DNA from 4 places in the Paenibacillus sp. PsM32 genome. Region 2 is predicted to be linked to each of the others. Evidence: riboswitches for the same ligand, from Rfam matches in the RefSeq annotation. Region 2 holds a riboswitch; each other region holds the start of a gene.
The links. Region 2 has a riboswitch for thiamine pyrophosphate ahead of tenA (thiaminase II). Riboswitches for the same ligand answer to the same signal wherever they lie in the genome.
Positions count from the first base shown of each region.

Region 1: it holds a riboswitch for thiamine pyrophosphate, as region 2 does, so the genes downstream of both, QCD85_RS14170 (ABC transporter substrate-binding protein) here and tenA (thiaminase II) in region 2, are expected to answer to the same signal.
Region 3: it holds a riboswitch for thiamine pyrophosphate, as region 2 does, so the genes downstream of both, QCD85_RS06580 (thiamine phosphate synthase) here and tenA (thiaminase II) in region 2, are expected to answer to the same signal.
Region 4: it holds a riboswitch for thiamine pyrophosphate, as region 2 does, so the genes downstream of both, thiM (hydroxyethylthiazole kinase) here and tenA (thiaminase II) in region 2, are expected to answer to the same signal.

Region 1 is NZ_JARUWY010000006.1:277,995-284,211, forward strand. It holds gene QCD85_RS14160 (ABC transporter permease) at 1-15, opposite strand, end outside; gene QCD85_RS14165 (MTH1187 family thiamine-binding protein) at 24-314, opposite strand; gene QCD85_RS14170 (ABC transporter substrate-binding protein) at 339-1,376, opposite strand; TPP riboswitch at 1,494-1,605, opposite strand; gene QCD85_RS14175 (pyridoxamine 5'-phosphate oxidase family protein) at 1,846-2,262, shown strand; gene QCD85_RS14180 (aspartyl-phosphate phosphatase Spo0E family protein) at 2,557-2,733, shown strand; gene QCD85_RS14185 (bifunctional 2',3'-cyclic-nucleotide 2'-phosphodiesterase/3'-nucleotidase) at 3,065-5,350, shown strand; gene QCD85_RS14190 (EAL domain-containing protein) at 5,590-6,217, shown strand, end outside.
Region 2 is NZ_JARUWY010000004.1:160,122-166,338, forward strand. It holds gene QCD85_RS10780 (hydroxysqualene dehydroxylase) at 1-547, opposite strand, end outside; gene QCD85_RS10785 (GNAT family N-acetyltransferase) at 684-1,085, shown strand; gene QCD85_RS10790 (nucleotide excision repair endonuclease) at 1,249-1,605, shown strand; gene QCD85_RS10795 (Abi family protein) at 1,724-2,596, shown strand; gene rluF (23S rRNA pseudouridine(2604) synthase RluF) at 2,693-3,400, opposite strand; gene QCD85_RS10805 (TIGR01777 family oxidoreductase) at 3,522-4,418, opposite strand; TPP riboswitch at 4,590-4,693, shown strand; gene tenA (thiaminase II) at 4,839-5,525, shown strand; gene QCD85_RS10815 (ECF transporter S component) at 5,543-6,139, shown strand; gene QCD85_RS10820 (ABC transporter ATP-binding protein) at 6,117-6,217, shown strand, end outside.
Region 3 is NZ_JARUWY010000002.1:157,861-164,077, reverse strand. It holds partial or broken gene QCD85_RS24000 (ATP-binding cassette domain-containing protein) at 78-666, shown strand; gene QCD85_RS23995 (ATP-binding cassette domain-containing protein) at 741-1,634, shown strand; TPP riboswitch at 1,781-1,890, shown strand; gene QCD85_RS06580 (thiamine phosphate synthase) at 2,127-2,756, shown strand; gene QCD85_RS06575 (NAD(P)/FAD-dependent oxidoreductase) at 2,765-4,042, shown strand; gene thiS (sulfur carrier protein ThiS) at 4,033-4,236, shown strand; gene QCD85_RS06565 (thiazole synthase) at 4,238-5,005, shown strand; gene QCD85_RS06560 (MoeB/ThiF family adenylyltransferase) at 5,008-6,066, shown strand; gene QCD85_RS06555 (GrpB family protein) at 6,082-6,217, shown strand, end outside.
Region 4 is NZ_JARUWY010000001.1:1,268,295-1,274,511, reverse strand. It holds gene QCD85_RS05650 (DUF1129 family protein) at 102-770, opposite strand; gene QCD85_RS05645 (alpha/beta hydrolase) at 919-1,749, shown strand; TPP riboswitch at 1,919-2,021, shown strand; gene thiM (hydroxyethylthiazole kinase) at 2,115-2,924, shown strand; gene thiD (bifunctional hydroxymethylpyrimidine kinase/phosphomethylpyrimidine kinase) at 2,964-3,785, shown strand; gene thiE (thiamine phosphate synthase) at 3,769-4,440, shown strand; gene QCD85_RS05625 (DoxX family protein) at 4,680-5,207, opposite strand; gene QCD85_RS05620 (DUF3048 domain-containing protein) at 5,645-6,217, shown strand, end outside.

The sequences.
Region 1 (6,217 bases), on a different contig from region 2:
CCACCATGTATTCATCGTAGCCATTAGCGGTACTTCTCGGTTAATCCATCCATACTGATTCCGGTTGGACTATGAGCAATTTTGATCTGAGAAATAATACTCGGGCTTCCTTTTTCCACTAACGCTTCGTGCATTTGACGAACCACTTCTAACAATTCGCTAAGTTCGCCTTCCATCGTGGTCTCAAGTGGATGCACTTCATATTTCACACCGGAGGCTTGAATCACTTCTATTGCCCGGTCGACATAATCGTAAGAGTTCTCACCAGCTTGAGTTTTGGGAATAACCTGAATACTTAAAAGGGTGTGTGCCATAGTAGTCATCTCCTTATGTTCTATTTATGATTTGGTGGCTTCAGGTAAATAATCGTTTGTATACGCTTTGGTTGCATCTAACGGTTTGTCTAACAACTTCTGCTTGAACATCCAATCGGCATAACCTTCCCAGACCGATTGTTTTTGCTCGCCCCAGCGTTTGGCATCATCTTGATAACGTGGAGATAACCATTTTTGGCTAGCTTTGACCAGTGCAGGATCAAGATCAGGTACTGCTTTGAGCAATATATCTGCCGATTCATCGGGATGAGCGATTGCATATTCATATCCTTTACTGGTTGCCGCCATAAATGATTTCACAAGTGCAGGATCGGTAGCGATCTGCTTCTCATTGGTTACGATAACAGGTGTATAATAATCTAATTTATCGGAATAATCTTTTACATATAACATATCTAATGGTTGTCCGCGAAGTTCTGCTTCAATTCCTGTCCATCCATAGAATATCCATGCAAAGTCGATTCCTTTTTGTACAGCTGTAAAATAATCGGCATTACCGATATTAACACTTTTGACTTTGCTAACATCGCCACCGTCGGTATCCATAATTGATTTCATAACCGCTTCTTCAACAGGAGATCCCCATGCACCGTAGGATTTGCCTTCCATATCTTTAGGGCTTTTGATTCCGCGATCTGTAGGAGCGGCAAAGCCAGATGTATTATGCTGGATAACTGCCGCAAGTGACACTAAAGGCACTCCTTGTACACGCGCTTGAGTCACACTTTCTTGATAACTGATTCCAAAAGGCACTTCACCAGAAGCGACCATCGTATCTGCTCCACCTTGACCGGGAGCAATAATTTCGACGTTTAATCCTGCTTCTTTATAATAGCCCAGTGCTTGGGCAACATATAAGCCAGTATGATTCGTATTTGGTGTCCAGTCGAGCACGACTTTTACATCTTTAAGGGCAGATGTTGATCCTGCCTGATTGGCTGTATTGCTTGTACTTGTTGCTGAACCACATGCAGTGGTGATCCACAATAAACCTACCATTAACCAAGGTAAGCTTTGACGCCACCTTTTTTGAGTTCTCATTACCGTCATCCTTCTTTCTTCTAGCTCAAATAGTCAATCCTGTAGTACTGGATAAAAGGCATAAAAAAAACGCCCCCATCGGGACGACATAGGTGCAATTATAAGCTAGCGTACAGCATATAACGACTTGTTACTTTCCTACGCTGGCATTATCCAGATCAGGTATAAGGGTCTGTATTTATCACAATACACTCTCAGCCAGTTGCAACTAGCTCCCCTGTACATATGCGGTTTTTTTACATTGTAATTATAGACCAGAGGGTATCAACTGTCCAGTAAAGAGAATGCGGTGTCATCAGCAAAAGACAGTGTATTTCGGTTCAGTCTCGCTGTCTAAGGGTATTTACATATACGGAAGTTTGTAACTAACAAAAGTTCCATTCAATATTCTTCTATACGTATCGAATAGATATACATAGACATAGATATTGAATACACCCATACGTTTATATACAGGAGGAGATTGATCATGAGTAAAACAGCTGAAGAACAAGCGATATTAACTGCATTAGAAGGTAATCCATTTTGTGCACTAGGTACAGTAGAAAATGACAAACCTAAAGTACGCTACATGGCGCTATATAACGAAGGCTTGAATATTCATCTCGCGACAAACCGCAAAACACATAAAGTCGAAGAGTTAGAAAAAAATCCGAACTGTTATGTATTGTTGGGTTATGAAAAAGGCGGCACTAATCAAGTCGTTGAAATCGAAGGCGTAAGTGCTGTATCTACAGACGACGAATTGAAAAAACGTGTCTGGAAAGAAGAATTTAAAGAATGGTTCTCCGGTCCAGAAGATCCTGATTATGTGATCCTAGATATCAAACCACAAACGATTGAATATACAGATCAAGATGGTAACAAAAAAACGTGGACTGCGTAATCTGATACAACTTTAATGGTTTAAGATAGCAGTTATCACATAAATGACTCGGAATTTGAAATTTGCGAAACAAGAGAAATGAATGCAAAATTCAAATTCCGAGTTTTTTCGTCTTTATTTTTCCATAAAAAGGATAAAATAGGTACTTGAGGAACTTGATAAGGTATACTCAAATAAGGTATAAAAAGGTATATAGAAATATTTTATAGACTAACCTGTAAAATGACGATGATGGAATAAAATGAAAGTCTCATTGATAGCAAGATATAAGGAAATATACTGGAGGTGGTTTCCTTGAACTTAAAACAAATAGAACAACAGATTGAGCAGGAACGCCGCATATTGAACCAGATGGCAGAAGAACATGGGATGCGCGATTATCGCGTGTTAGACCAATCAGAACAATTAGATCGAATTTTAGATATGTATTTTCAATATAAAGATCGAAATACTAATTTTTTAACTCCTTAATCTCAATGAGTTATTATTTATGAAAAGAAACATGACACAATCATGTAAATTATAGAACTTTTCGCAAAATAAATCTTATTTTCATAAAAAATAGAACTAATAACCCTTCAAATATATCAGCTGATAGTATACAATTCTATCATGCGTTTCTTTTGGTAGCCTTTTTACTATTTATCTGCCTACTCTAAATCATAATTTCCAATATGATTTTTTAAAATCAGCATGTAAAGTACATTATCACTGCTTGTTCATGCTGTTATACATATAGGGCATAGAGATAAATAGAAAAAGGTCAAGCGAATGCGAATATATTTGGGAGGGGTTTTTTATTTTGAACTTGGGAAACAAAACATTTAAAAAAGCAATTACTGTCATCGCAGCTCTGCAATTGTTTGCAGTGTCGGCAGTTCCTGCTTTTGCAGCCGAAGCCACTTCTTCTGAATCTACCGTAAAATTACGTTTGTTGGAGACAACAGATATTCATGTGAACGTAATGAACTATGATTATTATTCAGATGCAGCGACAGATCAATACGGATATGCCAAAACAGCGACATTGATCAAAAATGCGCGTGCAGAAGCCAAAAACAGTGTATTGATCGATAATGGTGATTTATTACAAGGTAATCCGCTGGGTGACTATGTAGCCAAAGTTGATCCTTTAAAAGCAGGCGAAGTTCACCCTGTCTACAAAGCGATGAACCAATTGGGTTATGATGCAGGAAATATCGGTAACCATGAATTTAACTATGGTCTGGATTTCTTGGGTAACGCTCTCAAAGGCGCTAACTTCCCTTATGTGAATGCTAATATTTATACAGATGATGGTACAGGTAAAGGCGAGAAAAATTACTTTACACCTTATCTAATCTTAGATAAAGAAGTCACTGATGAAAGTGGAGCTAAACATACGATTAAAGTAGGTGTTATCGGCTTCGTACCACCACAAGTAATGCAATGGGATAGCGCAAACTTGTCGGGGAAAGTGGTTGCTAAAGATATCGTTGAAACAGCGAACAAATTTATTCCACAAATGAAAGCAGAAGGCGCAGATATTATTATTGCAGTGCCACATTCTGGCTTTGAAGATATTCCTCAAACTGAATTGATGGAAAACTCCGTATTGTACTTGAGCAAAGTGCCAGGTATCGATGCGATTATGTTCGGACATGCACACAAAGTATTCCCTAGTGCTGATTTCGCTGGTAAAACAGGCGTAGATCTAGAAAAAGGAACAATCAATGGCGTTCCTTCAGTAGAGCCAGGTTTCTGGGGCGATCACCTGGGAATTATTGATCTTGAACTAAAACAACAAGGCGACAAATGGACAGTCTCTGATTCTAAAGTAGAAGCTCGTCCAATCTATGATACTGCTACCAAAAAAGCATTGGTTGATGCAGATCAAGGTGTAGTCGATTCTGTATACAAAGAACACGAAGAAACGTTAGGATATATTCGTGGACCTGTTGGTGAATCTACTGCTCGTATCACCAGTTACTTTGCACTGGTAGAAGATGATCCATCGATCCAAATCGTAACAAACGCTCAAAAATGGTACTTGGAGAAACAACTTCAAGGGACAGAATATGAGAACTTACCTATTCTTTCTGCAGGAGCTCCATTCAAAGCAGGTGGACGTTCAGGAGCAAGTTATTACACAGATATTCCAGCAGGCACGATAGCTATCAAAAATGTATCTGACCTTTATGTATATCCAAATACAGTTCATGCTGTGCTTGTCAATGGAGCAGAAGTGAAAAACTGGTTGGAATGGTCAGCAGGACAATTCAATCAAATCGATCCAGCTAAATCAGGCGAGCAAGCGTTAATTAATATGGACTTCCCAACGTATAACTTTGATGTTATCGATGGGGTTACTTACCAAATTGATGTCACACAACCACCGAAATACGATGCAAAAGGTGCTGTTCTAAACGCATCTTCTAACCGTATTGTGAACTTGCAATTTAACGGTAAAGCTATCGATCCAGAACAAAAATTTGTAGTAGCTACAAATAACTACCGCGCTTCTTCGTCCAAATTGGCGAATCCAGATGGCAAACGTATTATTCTGGCTGCACCAGACGAGAACCGTCAAGTAATTATCGATTATATTCGTGAAAACAAAACAATCAATCCGGCTGCTGATGGCAACTGGTCACTTGCACCAATCAAAGGCAACCCAACAGTAACATTCAACACTTCTCCAAAAGCAAAAGACGCATTGTCTAGTGCCAAAGCAGTTGCAGGAGCAGATCCAATTGCTTATGTAGGAGAAGCAGCAGATGGATTTGCTAAATATTCAATTAATCTTTCTAGCGCAGCAGCAGGAGGCAAGCCAGCAGTAACACCTGCCAAACCGTCCAAACCAGCAACACCAGCGAAGCCTACCAAACCAACAACGAAGCCGGTTCCAGCACCTAAGCCGACAAAACCAGCTGTTGATAAGCCAGCTAAACCTACAGATGAGAAAACCTATATTATCAAAAAAGGTGATAATCTGTATCGTATTAGTCTGAAATATGGCGTAACATGGGAAGAACTTGCTAAATACAATAAAATTACAGATCCAACGAAGCTTCAAGTTGGAGATTCGATCGAGATTCCTGCTAGCTAATAGCAACGTAACTAGAGTGAATGATGAACGTATCAACTTCAAAGACTGCAATAGTAATTATTGCAGTTTTTGTCGTATTCAAAAATATCAAAATAAAGCCGATAATATACTGAACGCCTAATGTGATCTTGGTTGAGGATGTTATAATATGAGAAATGAAAAGTAAAGCAACTCTATTTAAACCCGATTAATTTTCACGTTTATACTACGTTTTTGTTTTAATATTAAGGAGGATCTCTATGAATTGTAGCGGTTGCAGTTATGTTCAGCCGATAGAAGACCAAGGAACAGTGTCCTTGCGACCGCTTTCTTCTTCTCTTGAAAATCTAATTCGACAACAGTCTTATGATACGTATATCATGGAAGATATTTGCTCTATTTCATATCAATCAAGAGAACAGATGCTTGATATCATGCACTGGGTACGAAGTTTACCTGAAGAAATTACATCTTGTGTATCTGTAGGTTTGTTAGGTTCAGACGATATTGGCGGAGAGCCAGTATGGTTGCCATTGTCTGTATTTGTTAATCGACTACAGCATGATGATGTTGTTGAAATTATTCGACAAAAGCAATTTACAAGCCATATGCAACCGATTGTGAATCAACATGAGCAAGTCATTGCTTATGAATTTTTGCTTCGTCCGATTATAGACGGCCCTACATTTCAGCCGTATCGCTTATTCGATATTGCGCATCAGACAGGGTTACACTCATTTTTGGATCGGGCAGCTCGTATTTCAGCGATTGAGACGAGTGCGCAATATTTACAACCAGGTATCAAACGTTTTATTAACTTTTTACCATCTTCTATTTACAATCCGCAGTATTGTTTGAGTCATACGTTTGCTGCTATTGAGCGTCTAC
Region 2 (6,217 bases):
CAGATGATAATGGTTGAATCAATCGCTCAATCGCATCGGTAGATACACCATGCTGTTCAGCGTATTCTTTAATCGAAGATTGATCGAGTTTATCTGGCTTGCTGACATAATCTTTAAATCCGGCTGCAAAAAAAGGAATCAACGATGCTTTGTCTGCTGGAGAGATAAGATCGTTATTCCCAAGTGCACCTGCAATCGTTTTGAGAGGAGCTTTGAAAGGGTCTAATCCGAATGTACCCTGTGCTTCTGTATGACGAATATTGGTGGTCTCTTCCCAGTGCACCATATCGCTTATCGAAATACCTGCATTTTTCAAAATTTCAGGCAGGACAGTGTAGTAACCTAGAAATTTATGAAATCCAGATTCGACTGCCATGCCGTCTTCGACCCAGTTGGCTGTTCTTCCTCCGATATAAGGAGCTGCTTCAAGAACGATTACAGACTTGCCTTGGTCGGCTAATTCAAAAGCACAACATAGACCTGCCAGTCCTGCTCCAATAATTATTGTAGGTTCTACCGTAGTATCTTTTTGGTTATGTACCGCCATGTAATGTCACCAACCTTTTCCTCTTTTACTAAGATATTAACCATTAATAGAGAGCGTCAACTTTATTTGTATACATTCGTATGCAGTATAGGGATTATTTGTTATCATGTGAGATAAAAAAAGGAGTTGTACATACATGCAGATTGTTCATCGTATTCCAGCGATCGAAGAGTACTTAACGTTGCGTAAAGTATCCGGGCTGAGCGAAATGAGTGTCGAAGGCGCAAGTAAAGGATTACCGAATACCCTATTTGCTGTTGTGTTGGAAGAAGAAGGACAAGCAATCGGGATGGGACGGGTCGTAGGAGATGGCGGATTATTTTTTCATATTACCGATATCTGTGTGCGCCCAGAATATCAAGGCAAAGGTTACGGCAAAGCGATTATGCGTGAGATCACAACATACTTGGAAAAGAATATGTCTCTTCAATCTCATGCGGTACTATTCGCAGATCCGCCGGCAGACCAATTGTATGCACAGTATGGATTTACGTATACAGCACCTCATTCCTTAGGCATGTGGTGGAAAAAGGTATAGCATTTGCACAAATCATTTGCTGAAATAGAGTGATACCTCATCTATAACTAGCAAAATCATATAGAGATGCAGATCAGCAACGTGGTAAGATGAGAGTATTCGTAGTTTTGCAGTGTAAATTATGATAGGATGAACACCTATATAGAATGAGGAAGTGACCATATTGATTACTATAACAATCCCGACAGCGGATGTTACGATTACCAAACAAATTAACCCTGAGCTTAGCCATATTTACGGATTTACCGATTTTCATCTGATTTCGCGTGAAACAGGCGGTATCTTTATGTTCTATAACGAACAAGATGAATTACTATTTGTCGGTAAAGCACGTAAGCTTAGACCTCGTATCAAAAAGCATTTCGAAGATACCGTATCACCGATCAAAGATCACCGTGATGAAGTCACTAAGATTGAAGTCTGCTTGATCGACAACGCTATGGATCGTGAAATTTACGAGACGTACATTATCAATACACTTCATGCGAAATACAATGTAGAAAAAGTATTTTACAAGTAAATAGTGTTGATAGATATACGCTAATCCTTTATAATTAAGGTAACAGATCTCGCCACGCATACCTCAAGGTTGCGCACCAGGGCGAGACAATTTTTTTATATGGAGTTATTTACATACAATGAAAAGTATCCCTCACTCTGTTAAGCCTTCCAAAACTGTTGAAGAGCAATTAGATATTTTTAAATCAAGAGGATTAATTATTGGGAATGAAGAATGGGCGAAGAGTATACTTACCCATGTTAGTTACTATCGCTTAACTGCATATACTTTATCTCTAAAAAATGGAGATCAATTCAACAAAAATGTCACGTTCGAGAATATTTATCGTCTTTATGAGTTTGATCTAAAATTAAGATCTTTAGTAATGGAAGTTACTGAAGCTATTGAAATATCTATGCGTACACATATTTCTCTTACACTTTCCCAAAAATATGATGGCATTGGTTATATATATGCTGAAAACTTTATGGATTCAGATAAGCATGATAATTTTATCAAAGAATTAAATAGAACTCTTGAGCTGTCTAAAGATGTTTTTGTTAAGCATTATTATTCGAAATATGCTGGTGAGTTTCCTGTATGGGTAGCTATGGAAATTACTACTTTTGGAATGATATCTAAATTGTTCAAAAACTTGAAGAAGGAAGATAAAGACTACATAGGATATATGTATTATGGTGGTATAAAAGGGTTTTATGTAAGTAGTTGGCTACATTCGATTAGTAATCTTAGAAATATATGTGCTCATTATGGACGAGTGTATAATAGAAATTTTCCACATCCTCCTCAATTATTTAAAAAAGATAAGCCAAAAATTATAGATGATAAGAAAGTTTTTTCTGTTATTTTGATTATGAAATACTTCATCCCAAACAAAGATGTATGGAATGATTGGTTAGAAAAACTTAAAAGTTTACTTGATATGTATTCAGAAATAGATCGAACATTAATAGGATTTCCGCCAGATTGGTATACTGTTTTAAAAAAATAAAATAATAATTTAAGTGAAAGAGACCTCTTTTAATTAATCCGCTACCCTACATTCGGTAACAGATTATAAAAGAGGTTTTTTTACATTTTTGGTCTATTAGCGTTTTTTGGGCGTATATTCCAGATCGCGGAATAGGCGATTGAGTTCATCGGTCGTCAGGTCGCGCCATTTGCCTGTTGGTAGATTGCCCAGACGGATATTCATAATGCGTGTGCGACGCAGAGCGCGAACTTCGTAGCCCAGTGCAGAGCACATGCGGCGAATCTGGCGATTCAACCCTTGCGTCAAAATGATTTTGAATACATATTTGGATTGTTGAACGACCTGACAAGGTAACGTAACTGTATCTAGTATTTCTACACCGGAAGCCATTTGTTTGAGAAAAGAAGGTGTAATCGGTTGATCCACAGTGACGATATATTCTTTTTCATGCTTATTTTCAGCACGCAAAATTTCGTTAACGATATCGCCATCATTGGTCAGCATAATCAAGCCATCCGAATCTTTATCCAATCGTCCGACATGGAAAATACGCAGAGGATGATTGACAAAATCTACGATATTGCCCCGAATATGACGCTCGGTTGTACTGGTAATGCCTACCGGTTTGTTGAGCACAATATAGACATTTTCTTGTTCGACTTTGATCGGTTTGCCTTTGACCCGCACATCGTCGCCTTCTTCGACCTGACTGCCTAGCTCGGCAACCACACCATTGATTGTGACAATACCTTCATTGATCCATTTATCAGCACCCCGGCGGGATGTAATTCCAGATTCACTAATATATTTATTAATTCGCACGTATAAGCACACCTTTAACTCTAATTTTTGAGTAAGCTATTCAAGCCGTTACTCAAGTCTACCTCTACGATACCCTTTTTTGCTTTATTTTAAAAGTCATGTTCGTCTGTACGGTATGATGTTATGATTTTGTATGCAAAATATGGTGTAGTGCTTGTTCCAACCGTCCGTATTTGAACATAAATCCTTCTTTGATGAGACGATTAGGGATCACCCAACGGCTTTTAAGCACCAATTCGGGTTCCGTCCGAATCACTCTAGCCCCTAGATTAAGCATCCATGTAGACGCAGGTAGACCGCCTTTACGATGCATCACTTTGCGCATCGTTGCCATCAGTTCACGATTGGTCACCGGATTAGGAGACGTGCAGTTGAATACTCCTTCAAGCGATTCCCACTCTTGAATAAATAAAATAATCTGAAATAAATCTTCAACATGAATCCAGCTAAACATCTGCTTCCCTGACCCTTGATGACCGCCCAGCCCGAAGCGAACTAGATTTTTGAAAGGGGTCATCACACCACCACCGGGCCCTAATACGATAGCAATCCGTAGTGCGGCTTGACGGGTATGGGGAAGGCTAAAAGAGAAAAAAGCTTCTTCCCACGCTTTGGCAACATCTACCGAAAATCCGCTACCGATTTCGCCTTTGGTCTCGGTCATAGGGCGATCTTCTGCATGGCGATAAATGGTAGCTGTGCTGGAATTGATCCAAAGCGCAGGCGGATGTTCACAAGCCAGGATAGCGTTTCCAAGAATCTGGGTAGTTTCGATTCGAGAGTTCATAATTTCACGTTTATTTTGTTCGTTATAACGACAATTGACCGATTTACCCGCTAGATTAATCACCATTTCTGCTCCATCGAGAGCTTGAACAATTCCTTGATGATCATCCCATGCGATATGCGGCGATTGTCTGGAAATGATCTGCACTTCAATACCCAATGCTGCAAATCTTTTTTCCAAATACTGTCCGATAAATCCTGTGCCACCTGCCAATACCACTTTACGTGTCATCGAGATCAACTCAATTCTGTTTAGATAGTTAAATCTACGCGCAAATCCTTACTAATAATTATATTTTACACCATTTTATAACCCTATAACTGTTAAAAAAGGAAAGATTACTGAGGTTATAGCAGTTGACAGTCTGTTCAATCGTGTGTACAGTAAGATGCAAATGAATCGAATGACCACTAGGGGAGCCTTTGTGTAGGCTGAGACGGGAAGATCCCGGACCCTTGGAACCTGATCTAGTTCATACTAGCGTAGGAAAGTGGAGACTGTGCAAGGGTACCTGTACATATACGTACACCTATTCTGCCGCTCCATCACGGGGCGGCTTTTTTGCATGTATTTTTCCATATATTCCAGTAGTGGTCCTTCTTTATTAACCAAGCGTCGCTATCGATGCTTCAATCTAAGGAGGATACAGTTATGAGTTTTTCACAGGAAATTAGACAGGCCGCAGACCCTATTTTTGAAGCGATTTTTAATCATCCATTTGTACAAGGGATTGCCAAAGGTGATCTGCGTAGTGAGCAATTGATCCATTATGTAAAGCAAGATTTTGAGTATTTGAATTCTTTTATGCGTATCTATGGAACGGCGATTGCGAAATGCCCAACACGTGAAGATATGGCGATGTTTAACGAGCAGATTTCATTTGTGCTTCATAGTGAAATTCATCCTCATAATAACTTTTGCGAGGTGGCTGGCGTCAAGTATGAAGATTTGCAAGGATATGCGCTTTCTCCTTCTTCTCATCATTATATTCGTCATATGTTAACTGTGGCTCATGAAGGGGGTTTAGGCGATATTTTGGCGGTATTGTTGCCTTGCCCGTGGACGTATTGGGAGATTGGTGTGAAATTATTGGATGAAGTGAAGCCTGATGCCTCCCATCCTTTTTATGATTGGATTAACTTCTATGGCAATCGTACCGATACGATTACTCATCAATTCTGTGCTCGGTTGGATGAATGGGCAGAGCAGACGACACCTGCACATCGGGCGCGTATGAAAGAGCATTTTCTTCTAAGTTGTCAGTTTGAATATATGTTCTGGGATATGGCGTACACTCTGGAAGATTGGCCTGTGCCGATGGAGGTTGCACGCGTATGAGTTCCTCATCGATCTCTATGACATGGAAAATGAAAGAAGTGGTGTTGACTGTTATTCTGGCGGTGGCTTGTGGCGTTATTTATCTAGGATGGTCCACATTATGGATACCGATCTCTGCATTAGTGGGGCCTGTAGGTGCAGGATTTATGTTCGGTATCTGGATTATTGCAAGTCCGATTGTAGCTTATATTATTCGTAAGCCAGGGGCGGCATTGATCGCTGAAGTAGCGGCTGCGGCTGTAGAGCTGTTAACAGGTAGTCATTTTGGATTGTCTGCTTTATTGATCGGTGTTTTTCAAGGGATTGGAGCAGAGATTGCTTTTGCTCTATTTGGCTACAAACGTTATAACTTGATGACGTTAATGTTATCAGGAGCGCTGGCGGCAGTAGGTGGAGTATTGTATAACGTTATCGCTAATGGATTCGGCTATTACACCACACAAGTATTGCTGACTACTCTAGTTATTCAAGTGATCAGTGGAATGATTTTAGGTGGATGGTTAGCCAAAATTATTGTAGAAGCTTTGTGCAAAACAGGGGTACTGGATCAATACGAAATTATGAAAGTACGGCGGAAGAAGGGAAATGCGAATGGAATCGCTTCTAGGGTGTAAAGATCTGTCAGTACGTTTTTATCAGCGAGAAGAAAATGTATTAACAGATATTCATTTATCGATTTCACGTGGAGAAAA
Region 3 (6,217 bases), on a different contig from region 2:
AATACACTCTGTAGCAATTTTGTGATGATGTATATTTAAAAAAGAGATATTTAACATAGACAGGAGCATTATTTAGTATGAGTTTGTTATCAGTAGAAAATGTAACACATAATTTTGGAGACCGAACATTATTTCGGGATGTATCTTTTCGTCTGCTTGCTGGAGAGCATGTAGGCTTAGTCGGTGCAAATGGTGCTGGCAAATCAACATTGATGAATATTATGACAGGTAAACTGTTGAAAGATAGCGGTAAAGTCGAATGGGCTCCGCGTGTACGTTATGGTTATTTAGATCAGCATACCAAGTTAACAGAAGGAAAAACAGTACGTGATGTACTGAAAGATGCTTTTCTTCCGTTGCTAGAATTAGAGCAGGAGTTAAATGAAGTCACCAATCAGATGGCTGAAGCATCCCCGGAACAATTGGAAGTATTGTTAGAACGAATGGGTGATATTCAAGAGCAACTGGAAATAGGAGACTTTTATCTATTAGATACCAAAGTTGAAGATATGGCTTACGGTCTTGGACTCAATGTTATTGGACTTGATAAAGACGTAACAGCTTTGAGCGGGGGTCAGCGTACCAAAGTACTGCTTGCCAAGCTATTACTGGAAAAGCCTAATGTTTTGTTGCTGGATGAGCCTACCAACTATTTGGATGTAGAGCATATTCAATGGCTAACTCGTTATCTACAAGAATATCCACATGCTTTCGTATTGATCTCACATGATACAGATTTTATGAATCAAGTCGTGAATGTAATTTATCATTTGGAATTTGCCAAATTAAATCGTTATACAGCTGATTATAATAAGTTTTTAGAAATGGCTGATATTCAAAAGCATCAACATATCGAAGCCTTTGAAAAACAGCAAGATTTTATCAAAAAACAAGAAGAATTTATTCAAAAAAATAAAGCGCGTGCATCTACATCCGGTCGTGCAAAAAGTCGTGAAAAGCAATTAAATCGTATCGAACGTATCGACAAACCAGAAGAATTTGCTAAGCCAACATTTAATTTCAAAGAAGCTCGTGCAAGTAGTAAAACAGTCTTTGAAGGTAAAGACTTTGAGATTGGATATACACATGCTTTATTGCCTAAAATGACAATGAATATTGAACGTGGTGAAAAAATTGCGATTGTTGGTTGTAACGGTGTAGGTAAATCAACATTGCTCAAAACTATTCTAGGTAAACTTCAACCGGTTAGTGGTAAAACTTATCTTGGCGATTATTTGCATTCTGCTTATTTTGAGCAGGAAGTACGTCCAGACCAATTGACACCGATAGATGAAGTATGGAATGAATTTTCACATTTAAGTCAAAATGAAGTACGTGGTCATCTGGCACGTTGTGGTCTGAAAAATGAGCACATCACTCGTCCTATGCGTATGTTAAGTGGTGGAGAGCAAGCGAAAGTTCGTTTGTGCAAACTATTACTGCGTGAAAGCAACTGGGTATTATTCGATGAACCGACCAATCACTTGGATGTTCATGCTAAAAATGAATTAAAACGCGCTTTAAAAGCATATAAAGGCACAGTATTGCTTGTTTCTCACGAACCTGAATTTTATGAAGATTGGGTTACTAAAATTTGGGATGTTGAGCAGTGGTCTGAAGCTAAAGCGAAATAAAAGATTTTCCATCTTTTTAAGATGTCGTAGCTAGTTGTACTCATTTGTTTTTAGAATGAACTGTGAAAAATGACTTTATAAAGAGTCTGAGAATCATTTGCTTTATTGAATAGTCTTTGCTAAGATGAATAACAAATTGAATAGCTTGAATGCACTAGGGGGGCCGCTTGAGGCTGAGATGAAAGCAGATATTGCTTTCGGACCCTTTGTACCTGATCTGGATCATACCAGCGTAGGGAAGTGGTAGCAGAGTTTCGGAAATGTTAGATCATATTAACGATAAAGTCTTTTACTGTATAGAATAGTAATTATTTTATACAGAGGAGCTTATGATGATCTAAAATATGGTTTCCGTTATTTTAAAATAATCTTGTTTGCTCTCAGACAAGGCTCATTATTTTCTAGGTCTATACTAGCCACTTCTTGAATAATAAGAAGTGGCTTTTTTGCGTTTGCTTATACACTTTTGAGGAAAGGAGGGCATATACCGATATGGAACTTCATGCAATCAGTACAGGTCAACAATCGATCTACCAGTTTGTAAAGGTAGCTTCACAGATACATCCGTGGACAACCGCTATTCATATTCGTGAAAAAAAGTGGTCTGATTCTCAGATTATTAATGCTGTCCAGCAGCTCATGCATACAGGAGTACCACTATCCAAAATAAGGATCAATAGTCGACCTCAATTAGCAGCGGATTTAAAAATAGGGGGTGTGCATTTAAGTGAACATATGTCTTATGTAAATGCAGATGATCCTCCTTCACTATGGAAAGTCGGGCGATCTGTTCACAGTATAGAGCAAGCATTACAAGCTCAAAGTGAAGGGATAGATTATCTTTTTTACGGTCATATTTATTCGACTAACTCTAAACCTGATCTGATTCCACAAGGATTGGATCAATTGGAAAAGCTTTGTCATGCGGTATCTCTACCTGTTATTGCAATAGGTGGTATTCAGCCATCACACTGCCAAGACATTCATCAAGCAGGCGCTAGAGGAGTAGCTGTAATGTCTGGTATTTTTGAAGCAGAACATCCTCAGCATGCCTGTCAGTTGTATAGCCAAAGTATTCAATATATGACTTCTACGCATCTACAATCATTAGGAAAGAAGTGAATCGGCTTATGGTTCATCTATCTAATCTCAAAGCTAATCATTATGACGTAATCGTTGTAGGTGCTGGAGTGATCGGTGCTGCTATTGCTTATGAACTGGCACAGCAAGGAGTCAAAGTAGCTTTGCTTGAAAAAAATCAACCAGCTTCTGGCGCATCAGGTGCAGCAGGAGGGATGTTAGCTGCTCATTCTGAACATTTTGCTCATCCAGAATTGTACCAATTGGCATTATACAGTCAATCGCTATATAGCAAGCTTGCGACTGATCTATTGGAGAAAACTGGGATTGATATTGGACTACGAACAGAAGGATTTTTGCTACCACTGACCAAGCAAGAATTACAGTTAAGACATAAAGACCCACTTCAAGCAGATCAAAGGTATGACAAGACATTTGATGCAAATTTATTTCCTTTACCAAATAAAAGTCATACTTCTGCTTCTACACATAACGATTCAAAAGTAGATCGCAAAGAGTGGTGGAGCCCATCATATCTAGCACAAGTTGAGCCACATATTTATGCTCCTTCTGGAATGATCTACAATCCAGATGAACCGCAATTAATTCCAGCTTTGTTTAATCAAGCGCTTGTTCAAGCAGCGATTCAGCATCATGTCGATTTTTATCCTGAGACAGAAGTATACCGTTTACTGCATTCGCAAGGTAAAAATCATATTACAGGTGTAATCACTAATCAAGGAGAAATCTACGCTGAACAAGTAGTGTTAACAACAGGCTTGAGTACACAACAATTACTAGTAACAGAGCAGTATAGTTTACCTTTGGTACCGGTCAAAGGAGAACTCATCGAAGTCAGTACTTCTTCTCAATATCTTGGACATACGATTTATGGAGAAGGCATTTATATCATTCCCAAAAGTAATCATCGCATCTGGATTGGAGCTACCAGTAAACCAGAACGTACAGATACAACAGTAGATCTTTCTGCGATTGCTCAGTTATTGTCGGGAGCGGAGCAATTTCTGCCTGCGATAGGATCAGCTACGTTTGAACGTTGTTGGTCAGGGATACGTCCTGGAACACCGGATGAATTACCTTATTTAGGAAGGATTCAACCGCTTGCTGGATTATGGACAGCTTCAGGGCATTATCGAAATGGGATGTTGTTAGCTGCTGGCACAGCAAAATGGATGGCAGAGGCATTAATAAATAATGACACAGCGCATATCCCTGATTGCTTTTCACCAGAACGAGCTTTGCAAAAATCGAAATCTTTATCATCGAAATCTCGATCTACAGCCAAAGGAGTGACTACATGGAATTAATTATCAATGGTCATCGGAAATATGTAGAACCTGAATACAATACGGTATCCAAATTGCTAGAATCATTATCTCTTGGTCACAAAACAGTGATTGTAGAACATAATCAACAAATTTTGCAAAAAGAAGAACATCCGCATATTACACTGGCAGACAAAGACATATTAGAGATTGTACATTTTGTAGGAGGTGGCTGATTTGTTAACGATAGGTACACATACATTTACATCGAGACTGTTACTAGGCACGGGGAAGTTTACAGATTTGCAGATTCAGAATCAGGCGGTAGAAGCATCAGGCACAGAAGTGCTAACATTTGCAGTAAGACGATTGAATCTAGATCAAGTGAATGAACCGAATTTTCTAGAAATGTTAGATCTCCAAAAATATAAACTATTGCCTAATACCGCAGGAGCCAAAACAGCAGAAGAAGCTATTCGGATAGCACGTCTGGCAAAAGCTTCTGGATTATGTGATATGATAAAAGTAGAAGTTATCGGAGATGATACGTTGCTTTTACCTGATCCTTTGGAAACGGTCAAAGCTTGCGAAGTCTTGCTAGCAGAAGGATTTATTGTTCTGCCGTATATCTCTGACGATTATATGTTAGCCAAACGCTTACAGCAACTTGGTGTACATGCGATTATGCCTGGAGCTTCTCCGATCGGTTCGGGTAAAGGAATACTTAATCCTTCGGCGTTGCAATGGATTATTGATCAAGCGACTGTACCTGTGATTGTCGATGCCGGTATACGCTCACCGAAAGATGCTGCGTATGCGATGGAACTTGGAGCCGATGCTGTACTTCTTAATAGTGCTGTCTCTGGCGCAACGGATCCTGTCAAAATGGCAAAAGCTATGAAGCTAGGTGTAGAAGCAGGTCGATTAGGAAGGGAAGCAGGCATGATTCCTGTACGTGAGTATGCTGTGGCGAGCAGTCCAGCAGAAGGGATGATCACGACTTGAACGTGAATAATACCAATAACCAGCAACAACCAGAACAACATAATCGGTACTCCAGACAAGTGCGATTTACTCCTTTAGGTCAAAAAGGTCAGCAACATTTGACAGAAGCCACTGTTCTTATCGTAGGAGCTGGAGCTTTGGGTTCTAGCTCTGCAGAGACACTGGTTCGTGCAGGGGTAGGCAAAGTAATTATTGCAGATCGCGATTATGTAGAATGGAGTAATTTGCAAAGACAACAACTGTTTACAGAACAAGATGCTCAAGATCGTATGCCCAAAGCTATCGCTGCTCAACGTCGTCTACAACAAATTAATTCTGACGTAACTATTGAAGCACATATTGCAGACGTAACGGCTGATGAAATGAATGATCTAGCCAAAGGGGTAGATCTGATCATGGATGCGACAGATAATTTTGAGACTCGATTAATGATTAATGATATTTCGCAAAAATATAATATTCCCTGGATATATGGTGGTTGTGTAGGAAGCTACGGCATTACATTTACGATTATCCCAGGAATCACACCTTGTCTACAATGCTTAATGGAATCTGCACCACTTGGAGGAGATACTTGTGATACTTCGGGTATTATTCCTCCTGCTGTTCAGATGGTTGTAGCTCATCAGTGTACAGAAGCCATTAAGATTCTTAGTGGTAATACAGATCAATTACGTGGTACATTGTTATCATTTGACTTATGGAATAATGAACAGGTCTCTATCAAAATGAATAGTGCACGCAAGCCAAATTGTCCTTCTTGTGGTAGCCAACCTACTTATCCCCATCTCACTCAAGCGGGTCAAAGTAAAACAGAAGTACTATGCGGTAGAGATACGGTACAGATTCGTCCAGCACAAAAAATGATAATAGATCTAGAGCAGACCGCTCAACGCTTAGCTAAGCTTGAAGAAAATCAAGTGAGTGTCACTCCTTTTTTAGTATCTATGACGATGCCAAATGAACAGCGTTTTGTTATTTTCCGTGATGGTCGTGCTATGGTGCATGGTACAAAAGATATAGCAGAAGCACGCACTTTATATCATCGTTATTTTGGTTGAAAAGGAGGGAATAGGATGACAAATATTGAGAATGAATCGACATGGCCGATCTGGGCAACAGAATCAGTAGAGATTGCACCACCTGATCCACAATGGATAGAGCAGGGCAAATTCTATACAAATGAATTAACGCAGTTACTATCTCCTGTGG
Region 4 (6,217 bases), on a different contig from region 2:
ATCAATCTTATTTATTGTAAGCGATAGGTATACCTTTAGCAAAATAAAATGCAATCTTTCTATTTTGATTTATTCAATAATACATAGGCTTGCTGATCTTTTTATTTGCGCATAAAAATAAATTTCTGTCCGACTACACCGATCACAAATAACAACAAACTTACCCATGGAGCAATCGTAATCACAGGCATCACTTCACGTAAAAAGATTCCCACACCAAAAATCAGTACCAAAATCACCAGATACGTTAAGATAGCGCGTGCATTGATTTGCATACCTGGCTTTGTTGCATCACTTTGTTCAACAGGCTGATCGGTAAATCTTGTAAGCATTTCGACCAGAGCAATCGAACCTACCGCTACAATAATAAGAGTCGCTACATTGATCTGCCCAACAATGCCAGAATCGCTAATACTGATTTTGAACAATCCCATTAATGCTTGAATAAGAAATACCCATGTTAACGCTACCCACGGAATCATCAAGTAATACATCGGCTTGCTCAATTGTTTCTTTTCCGGTAAATTACGAATTAATATATTGCCGTACTCTATCGATTCTTTACCGAATAACTGTTTGGCAGTTTTACCTTTTTTCTGCGCTTCTAGCAAATGATGACCCATTTCTAAAAGCAATTCTTCGCCTGCTTCACGATCAATTCGTGCATCCCGTACATGTACAATAACATCATCATAATAATCCAAATTTTCTGGTTTTAATTGATCCCGTACGACGTTAATATTTTTAACCATTTGGCGTATTGAGCTCATTATTCATTCCTCCATTCTCGTTGTTCGAAGCTACTATTTTGCCATACTTTCCTTGCGTTGACAATGATCTAGCGTTAATGATAATATGGTTTCAAGATTAAAGCATATTAAACTGATCGGAATTGTTTATTTAAGAGGAGGAATCATCATGGAACGCAATATCGTCATTCGACATCACGACTTGGATCTGACAGCTAGTATTCATTATCCTGAACAGGAACCACAATCAGCAGGACGAGGCAAAAGCCGTACACCGCTAATTGTGATCTGCCATGGTTTTGTTGGCAGCCGTATTGGAGTGGATCGCCTATTTGTTAGTACAGCCCGTGAATTGGCGGCTGACGGTTATATGGTGGTTCGCTTTGATTATGCAGGTTGCGGTGAAAGTGGCGGCGACTATGGCAAAGAAGGACTTGAATCAATGGTCGCTCAGACTCGTACTGTACTGGATTATGCAATGAATTGCAGTGACATTGATCCTACCCGCGTCACATTGATCGGTCATAGTCTGGGTGGTGCTGTAGCTATTCTTACTTCTGTACGTGATCATCGTGTCAAAAGTCTAGTCCTCTGGTCAGCAGTAGGACATCCATTTAACGATATTATCAAATTAACCGGTCGGGACAAATACGATCAAGCTGTGATCGAAGGACAAGCCGATCATTTAGGTTACTCGTTTACACCTGTATACTTTGATTCGTTAGGCAATTTCCAACCGTTTCAAGAAGCCAAGCAATTTGGTGGCGATGTGCTGGTGATTCATGGTACAGGGGATGATGTGATTCCAGTAGATTATGCCTTTTTGTATCAAAAAGTATTCTGGACACGTTCAGAAGGACGTTGTGATAAAGAAATTATTTTCCAAGCAGATCACACGTATTCCAATGGAACCCACCGCCGGGAACTGCTGGACAAAACCCGTCAATGGCTCACCGAACGCAAAGTCGCTCAGACCGATTGGCAACACTGGATGATTTAAGCGTTTGGCAATATAAACGCGATTTCTTCTAGTGTAATCAACCATGATTTTTGCATAGCAAAATATCTTACATTAAGCGCTTGGCAATATAAGCGCGATTTCTTCTAGTGTAATCCTTTACCAGATCATTCACCAGTGGTATGGTAAGAAAGAACAATCGAATAGTTACTGATTTCACTAGGGGAGCCTGTTGGCTGAGACGAAAATTCAATTTCGGACCCTTGGAACCTGATCTGGATTATACTAGCGGAGGGAAGTGGAGGCTGAATTTTCACTCATGTTGTGATATACCTGAATGAATGTTTGACCCATTTGTCTCTTCTGGAGATGGATGGGTCTTTATTACGTTATAGGAGGCAATATCAATGACTTTTCTAGCCAAAGTACGGGCGCAACATCCACTGATTCACAATATTACCAATATGGTCGTGACTAATTTTACAGCGAACGGATTGCTGGCGCTGGGAGCTTTTCCTTTTATGGCATATGCGCATGAAGAAGTAGCCGATGTGGCAGCTATAGCGAATGCAGTTGTGCTTAATATCGGTACGCTTGATCCATACACCGTCGAATCGATTCAACGTGCAGGACGTGCAGCGAATGAATCAGGTGTGCCTGTTGTATTTGATCCGGTAGGAGCAGGAGCTACCCCGTATCGTACACAATCGGCTTTGCAAATTATCGAACATGTTCAAGTGGATGTGTTACGTGGCAATGTGGCTGAAGTGGCTAATGTGATCGGCGAATCATGGCAGATCAAAGGTGTCGATGCAGGAGCAGGCGAAGGCAATATGATCCAGATCGCAGAGCAGGCTGCTCAAAAATTAAAGTGCATTGTAGCCATCACCGGTGAAAAAGACGTCGTAACCGATGGACAGAACACCTATACCATTGCTAACAGTCATCAGATATTAACACAAGTGACAGGCGGCGGTTGTCTACTGAGTGCCGTAGTCGGTGCATTTATCGCAGTCGCTGATCCTGCACAAGCTCAAGAACGTCTGGAAGCCGTAACAGAAGCTTTAGCATTTTACGGTATAGCCGCAGAGATTGCCTATGAACAGACAGCAGGGCAAGGCACAGGCAGTTTTCAGATGCAATTTATCAATCAATTGTCTCTAGTCACCCCGGAGATCGTAACTGCACGAGCCCAGATCACTTCATCCAAAGCTTAATATTGAACATACATTCATATGATAAAGGAGCGAGACAAGATGAACGTGTATCAAGCATTGACGATTGCAGGTTCAGATAGTGGAGGAGGCGCAGGCATTCAGGCCGATCTCAAAACATTTCAAGAACTCGGTGTCTATGGCATGTCTGTTATTACCGCTATCACAGCGCAGAATACGACAGGGGTACAAGGTGTCTATCCGGTTCAGATTGAAGGTGTTGTACAGCAATTGGATTCGATCGGAACGGATCTACAACCCCACGCTGTCAAAACAGGGATGTTATTTAGTGCAGAGATTATTCGTTATGTCGCAGCAAAAGTAAAACAGTATCAATGGCAACATCTAGTGATTGATCCGGTGATGGTCGCTAAAGGAGGTTCTGTGCTGTTACAACAAGAAGCGTTGCAAGCGCTGATCTCTGATCTGATTCCGCTGGCAGAGATTATCACGCCTAATTTGCCAGAAGCTGAGTTATTAACAGGTCTATCGATTACCAATCTACAGCAGCGCGAACAAGCCGCCAAGCAGTTTGTAGAAATGGGAGTAACATATGTAGTGATCAAAGGTGGACACGATACATCGACGTCTACTGTAATCGATCTGTTATACGATGGAAAGCAATTTGATTATTTGGAAAGTCAGCGGATTGATACGCCTCATACTCATGGCACAGGATGTACTTTTTCAGCGGCATTAACAGCAGAACTTGCTAAAGGCAAAACTATTTATGAAGCTGTACATACCGCGAAGCAATTTATTCAAGCAGCGATTGAAGATGGATTGGGTATCGGTTCCGGTCATGGGCCTACCAATCATTTTGCTTATCAGCAAAGGAGCCGAGTCTATGATCACCAAGCCTGATACTCAGCATATACGTCAGTATTTACGCCTTTATCTAGTGATGGGAAGCGTCAATTGTACTCGACCACCAGAAGAAGTATTAAGGTCTGCTATTGCAGGAGGGATCACTCTTTTTCAATTTCGGGAAAAAGGGGTTGGAGCTTTAACAGGGCAAGCGTATTATAAGCTGGCAGAACGTCTGCAACAGATATGCCACACTCATCAGATTCCGTTTATTGTGAATGATGATGTAGAGTTAGCGATCGCTCTGAATGCGGATGGAATTCATGTAGGACAAGAAGATGCACCCGCGGATCAGATTCGGGCACGTCTAGGGGATGATAAAATTATTGGTGTATCTGCTCATAGCGTAGCTGAAGCCAGACAAGCTATTGAAGATGGCGCTGATTATTTAGGCATAGGACCGATCTACCCTACAATCTCTAAAGCTGATGCGCAAGCCGTACAAGGAACAAGCACTATTACAGCACTTAAGAACCATCATATTGAGGTTCCATTAGTCGGTATTGGAGGAATTCATGCAGGTAATGCCGAGCCGATCTTTACCGCGGGCGCAGACGGAATAGCAGTGATCTCTGCGATCGCAGGGCAGACGGATATAGAACAAGCGACGCAGCAGTTAAATACGCTTACCCGTCGATTGATTGCGAACTAATCACCACGATATGATGTAATGCTGAATACATGTTTGTTGATCTCATCAAAAAAAGCCATTCGGTATACCGTAGCTTACAGTACGGTGTGTCGAATGACTTTGAATGGTAAACACTATTTTCTGTTTGTATAGTGTAACGTAACAGTAGGTTCTTTCCGCTATCCTTATGATGATCTGTATGTTACTGCGAATAACATCGATCATTCTGTAGAAGCCAAGTAATGCGTTTATTTGTATTGTTAAGCTATTTTATGCTGATTAGGCAAGGTATCTTGTTGTTTGTTACGACGGTTGAAGAAGCGAGTACGTAGGTAAGGAACAATCCAGCGATCCAGACCAATTTTACCAGCGTTTGCGCCAGCAACTACGATAAAGATTTCAGCAAGTAACAAGTAAGGGTTAGTGCTTACAGTACCCGAGAATAAGAACGCAAAGTTCATTACCATTCCCATTAATGCTGCTAGTGTAGTACAAGCTCCTAAGATCAATCCAAGTCCGACAAGGAATTCACCGATTGGAACAAGAACATTGAATAATCCGACATTTGGTAAAGCAAAGTGTTGTAAGAATGCTCCCCAACCTGCTTGTACACTTGGATGTTCTCCGCCTGTATTAGCGATAGCACCTGTCAAAAATCCACTAGCATCAAATCCGCCACTGCTTAATTTTTCCCATCCACCTGTGATCCATTTGAATCCGATGTATACCCGTAAGATAGTTAATAACCACATTGCCACACTATTTTCTCTTAGCCATCTGTTCATGATTGCCACTCCCCTGAATAATGTATTATTTTTTTAAGTCTGTGTTAACTTGTTGAGTTGGTGATGATCATCTCTTCCATGTCTTTATTTTAAATCACAACTAAATTTTTAAATGTGATAAAAATCACAATCTTATATAAATTTTTAATATTTTATTATTGTACTGTTAAAATATGGTATATATAGTTGAGAGAACACTTTTGAGCTTTTGAATGTGTGAATTACGCTATATGTATTCTATATAGAAGAAGCTTATGTTTTAATACATAGTAAGCTGTGTTTAACATCTTCGGAATCATACATACGTTAAAAAAGAAACTATTGAATTCATTTGGAGTTCATATGCGTGTTCTATAGTAGGAGTGTATCCTGCTAGTGCACATCAGAATGAGCTACTGATCTATCTAATGATGTTCAACACCGAGGAGGATACTATTGTAATGAATCAATCCCGATTATGGAAAGTCACCAAATGGTCAGTACCGCTTGTGCTAACGATGAGCTTGATCGCTTGCGGCTCTGAGGAAGTGGCTACCCCTGCACCACAGCAACAACCGGAACCAGCCAAAGTGACAGAACCGATAACACCGGAAAAACCCGCAGAAGTCGTCTATACAGCGCCACTTACAGGATTGCCTGTTGATCAGCCTTCTCTATCCAGACCGATTGCAGTGATGATCAATAATGCTCCTGCTGCCCGTCCGCAATCTGGATTAGCTCAAGCCGATATGGTCTATGAAGTGCTAGCAGAGGGAGGAATTACCCGTCTAATCGCTGTATATCAGAGTTATCATGGTGATGTGACGATCGGCCCTGTGCGAAGTATTCGTCCGTATTTGATCGGAATCGGGGAAAGTATCGGTGCATTACTGGTTCATGCCGGTGGTAGCCCTGAAGCGTACAGTATCTTGCAACAAGGACACAAAGAACATCTTGATGAGATTACTAATGCAAGTGCTCCATTCTGGCGAGACTCCAGTCGCAAAGCTCCTCATAATTTGTATACCAATGAA